DNA from 2 places in the Pedococcus sp. P5_B7 genome. Region 1 is predicted to be linked to the other one. Evidence: predicted binding sites of a transcription regulator. Region 1 holds the regulator's gene; the other holds the start of a gene.
What was found. The regulator HspR, encoded in region 1, represses chaperone genes until heat shock. The targets are predictions, from matches to a motif close to AAGTTGAGTCNNNNNGACTCAACTT.
Positions count from the first base shown of each region.

Region 1 (2,384 bases):
CTCGAGGCTGCGACCGGAGCGCAGCACGATCGCCCGACGGCCGTGGTAGTAGCGACCGGGCTCGGCGATGGGCTGTCGCACCAGCACCACGTCGCGCATCTCGCGCAGCACCGCCCAGGGGTCAGGTACCCCGGATGCGTCGCTCGATGGCGTCAAGCCTGCTCCTCACGTCGTCGATCAGCGCGAGGACCTCCTCGTCACTGACCCCGGACCGGACCCGCTGACCCGGGGCGGTCACGTAGCCCCCATCCTGCGCCGGCCCACCGACAGGCTCACCACGGTCGTCCAACCCGAGCACCTCGAGCACCTTGGCTCGCTTGACGTCCTGGACCCCGAGCCCGTCCTCCACGCGCTTCCACGTGATGGAGGAGATGCGCGCCTCCCTGGCCGCCTGCTCCTTGCTCCACCCGTGGCCGAGACGGGCCCGTTCGACGCGTTGGCCGAGGCGTTCGAGCTGCTCACGATTCATGCTGCGCATCTTGCCAGTCACACCCAGTCACTTCTAGTCCTGCTCAGTCACGGATCGGCCCGCCAAGACCGTCGGCTCCGCCACTGTGTGAGGCAACACCCGGGGCAGCCGACGCGATCACGCCCCATTCTGGTGACACCTGTGCAGAACTCTTGCCGGACCAGCCGTTCCTGACTATGTTCATGGCCATGCCTAGGGAAACACCCCCAAACCACGTGATCGAGGTGCACGGCTACGCACTGCGAGTCATCCGACGGGCCAGGGGTCGTGCGGTGGCTGACCTCGCCGCGGCCGTGGAGGTGGACCCGTCCTACATCCGGCACCTCGAGAACGGCAGCAAGTTCCGCGTCAGCCCTGAGGTCTACGCCGCGCTGCTGCGCGAGCTGCAGATCGAGGACTACCGGGCACTCCTGGCCACCGCGCCGCTGCGCGACGAGGTGTCCGCCTGACCTGCCCGGCTCCTCCCCCAAGCGCCGGTGCATGCCGAGAGCCCCCACCCTGCTGCGAGTGGGGGCTCTTGGCATACCGGGAAGCGGGGATGTGGGAATGCGGATGCCGCGGGCCAACCGGTGTGGGTCAGGGTTGGCTCGGGCGCCAGACCACCAGGGCCTGCGAGCGCTGCATCCGGGGCCGCTGCCCGGCCCGCACCGCGATCACGTCACCCGTCGGACCGACGGCGAACACCCGGGAGGCCGACCGCGCCTGGGACGAGCGCCGCGAGCGTTCCAGCTCGTCGGTGAGCTCGAGCACCCGACCGCGCAGGGCAGCCACCTGGTTCTCGAGCTCCAGGATGCGCTGGATGCCGGCGAGGCTGACGCCCTCCTCCTGGGAGAGGCGCTGGACCTCCCTCAGCATCGCGACGTCGCGCCCGGAGTAGCGCCGTCCCCCACCGCGGGTCCGCGACGGGCTGACCAGGCCGAGGCGGTCGTACTGCCGCAAGGTCTGCGCGTGCATGCCGGCCAGGGTGGCCGCGACCGAGATGACGAAGATCGGGGCGTCGTCGTCAGGCGAGAACGAGCGGGGGTCGTCCACGACCGGTCACCGCCTCGCGTTGGCGAAGAGCTCGGCCCGCGGGTCGAACCCATCGTCGAGGGTCTGCAGGGTCTGGACCGCGGCCATCGCCTCGTCGGACAGCCGCTGCGGCACCACGATGCTGACCTTCGCCATCAGGTCACCCGGCTTGTCCTTGACCGGCACGCCACGGCCCTTGATCCGCAGCACCCGGCCGCTGGGTGTGCCGGGTGCGACGCGCACCTTGACGGTCGAGCCGTCGAGGGTGGGCACGGCCACGGTGGCGCCGAGGGTCGCCTCGGCGAAGGTCACCGGGAGCTCGATGGTGAGGTTGTCGCCTTCCCGGCCGAAGACCGGGTGCTTCTCGACCGCCACGGTGAGGATGAGGTCGCCCGCGGGAGCCCCGGAGTCGCCGGGCTGGCCCTTGCCGCGCAGGCGGATCTTCTGTCCGTCCCTGACCCCGGCCGGGATCCGGGTGGTGATCTGGCCGCCACCGGTGGTGCTGAGGGTGACGGTGGCACCCTCGACGGCGTCGCGGAACGGCAGGCTCGTGCGCGCGGTCAGGTCCGCGCCCTTGCGCGGTCCCTGGGGAGCGCGGAAACCCGTGCCCCCGTATGCCGGGCCGCCGCCTCCTCCGAACATCCCACCGAGGATGTCCTCGAGGTTGGGTTCACCGCCGCCACCGGTCGAGTACCGCACGCGGGCGCCGCCTCCGCTGCTCCCGCCACCGAACATCGAGGAGAACACGTCGTCGAAGCCACCCGCTCCGCCGCCGGGACCACTGGCGGTGAACCGCGCGCCGCCCCGGGCCATCTGGCGGACGGCGTCGTACTCCCGGCGCTTCTCGGGGTCGGCCAGCACCGAGTTCGCCTCGCCGATGTCCTTGAACCGCTGCTCTGCAGCC
Region 1 covers NZ_JBFULM010000005.1:108,334-110,717, reverse strand. The annotation lists gene ACXJKD_RS12805 (ImmA/IrrE family metallo-endopeptidase) at 1-156, opposite strand, end outside; gene ACXJKD_RS12800 (hypothetical protein) at 122-469, opposite strand; gene ACXJKD_RS12795 (helix-turn-helix domain-containing protein) at 646-918, shown strand; gene ACXJKD_RS12790 (heat shock protein transcriptional repressor HspR) at 1,046-1,501, opposite strand; gene ACXJKD_RS12785 (DnaJ C-terminal domain-containing protein) at 1,508-2,384, opposite strand, start outside.

Region 2 (2,384 bases), on a different contig from region 1:
ATCGGTGACCTCGCCGAGCCCGACCTCGGCGACGACCCCGACGACACCGACCGCACCATCGCCGCCCGGGGCCGGATCAAGTCCTTCCGTGAGGACACCCGCGAGCGGCGCATCGAGATCGCGCGCGAGCTGGAGCACCTCAGCGGCCGCAAGGTCTCGTGGGGCGTGCGGGTCGGCGAGACCGAGGCCCTCTTCACCCACCTGGCGGCCCCCGTCATGACGCGGCTGCGCCAGTCCGAGCGCAAGGTGCTCGACACCCTCGTCGAGGCCGGTGTCGCGAAGTCGCGCTCCGAGGCGTTGGCCTGGTGCGTCAAGCTCGTCGGCGAGAAGTCCGACAGCTGGCTCGGCGAGCTCCGCGAGGCGATGGCCCACGTCGACGAGGTGCGCAAGAAGGGCCCCGCGGCCTGAACCCGGCCCCGCGGCATGCCCCGGCGTCCGCGGCATACCCCGTCTCACCTTTATCGGGTTGAGCAGGAAGGTTGCGCTTCACCCGAGAAGCGTTKTCGGGTGAAGCGCAACCAAGTCCCTACACCCGATAAAGGGGAGGTATGCCGGGTGGCTGGCCCCGCGGCCTGAACCCGGCCCCGCGGCATACCCCCGGCGTCCGCCCACGGCGAACATGAGCCGACTCGGCTCAGGGCGGGGAACAGTGGGGGAGTGCCCCGCGTTCCCCCAACGAGTCGTTCGACAGGGCTTATTTCGTCCCGATCAGGTATCGGTCAACGGAAGGCGTACGCCGGGTCCGCGTCGCACGGATAGCATCGAGGTGATCTCGATAGGCAGGAGCAGAAGATGTTTGAACGGTTCACCGACCGGGCCCGTCGGGTGGTCGTGCTCGCGCAGGAAGAAGCGCGCATGCTCAACCACAACTACATCGGCACGGAGCACATCCTGCTCGGTCTCATCCACGAGGGTGAAGGCGTCGCCTCCAAGGCTCTGGAGAGCCTCGGCATTTCGCTGGAGTCGGTCCGCGAGCAGGTGCAGGAGATCATCGGCCAGGGCCAGCAGGCCCCCAGTGGCCACATTCCCTTCACGCCCCGGGCGAAGAAGGTCCTCGAGCTGAGCCTGCGCGAAGCGCTGCAGCTCGGCCACAACTACATCGGCACAGAGCACATCCTGCTCGGCCTCATCCGCGAGGGCGAGGGCGTCGCCGCCCAGGTCCTCGTCAAGCTGGGCGCCGACCTCAACCGCGTGCGGCAGCAGGTGATCCAGCTCATCTCCGGCTACCAGGGCAAGGAGGGCGGCTCGGGCGCCGGCCTGACCGGCAACGTCCAGCAGGAGGGCACCCCCGCGGGCTCCCTCGTGCTCGACCAGTTCGGCCGCAACCTCACGATGGCTGCCCGTGAGGGCAAGCTCGACCCGGTCATCGGGCGTGAGAAGGAGATCGAGCGGGTCATGCAGGTGCTGTCCCGCCGCACCAAGAACAACCCGGTGCTGATCGGTGAGCCCGGCGTCGGCAAGACCGCCGTCGTCGAGGGCCTGGCGCAGGACATCGTCAAGGGCGAGGTGCCCGAGACCCTCAAGGACAAGCAGCTCTACACCCTCGACCTCGGCGCCCTCGTCGCCGGCAGCCGCTACCGCGGTGACTTCGAGGAGCGGCTCAAGAAGGTCCTCAAGGAGATCCGCACCCGCGGCGACATCATCCTGTTCATCGACGAGATCCACACCCTCGTGGGTGCGGGTGCCGCCGAGGGCGCGATCGACGCCGCCAGCATCCTCAAGCCGATGCTGGCCCGTGGCGAGCTCCAGACCATCGGTGCCACCACGCTCGACGAGTACCGCAAGCACATCGAGAAGGACTCGGCCCTCGAGCGCCGGTTCCAGCCGATCCAGGTCGCCGAGCCCACGCTCAGCCACGCGATCGAGATCCTCAAGGGCCTGCGCGACCGCTACGAGGCGCACCACCGGGTGTCCATCACCGACGGCGCCCTCGTCTCCGCGGCCAACCTCGCCGACCGCTACATCAACGACCGGTTCCTCCCCGACAAGGCGATCGACCTCATCGACGAGGCGGGCGCGCGGTTGCGCATCCGCCGGATGACCGCACCGCCGGACCTGCGCGAGTTCGACGAGAAGATCGCGGCCGTGCGGCTGGAGAAGGAGTCGGCCATCGACGGCCAGGACTTCGAGAAGGCCGCCAGCCTGCGGGACGACGAGAAGAAGCTGCTCACCGCCAAGGCGGAGCGCGAGACGCAGTGGAAGTCCGGCGACATGGACGTCGTGGCCGAGGTCGACGAGGAGCTCATCGCCGAGGTCCTGGCTGCCAGCACCGGCATCCCGGTCTTCAAGCTCACCGAGGAGGAGTCCAGCCGACTGCTCCACATGGAGGACGAGCTGCACAAGCGCGTGGTCGGCATGGACGACGCCATCAAGGCGATGTCCCA
Region 2 covers NZ_JBFULM010000002.1:1,246,445-1,248,828, reverse strand. The annotation lists gene ACXJKD_RS08855 (hypothetical protein) at 1-408, shown strand, start outside; gene ACXJKD_RS08850 (ATP-dependent Clp protease ATP-binding subunit) at 793-2,384, shown strand, end outside.
Region 2: ACXJKD_RS08850 (ATP-dependent Clp protease ATP-binding subunit) is a predicted target of HspR. The motif match lies at 617-641, and genes of this name have one in related genera.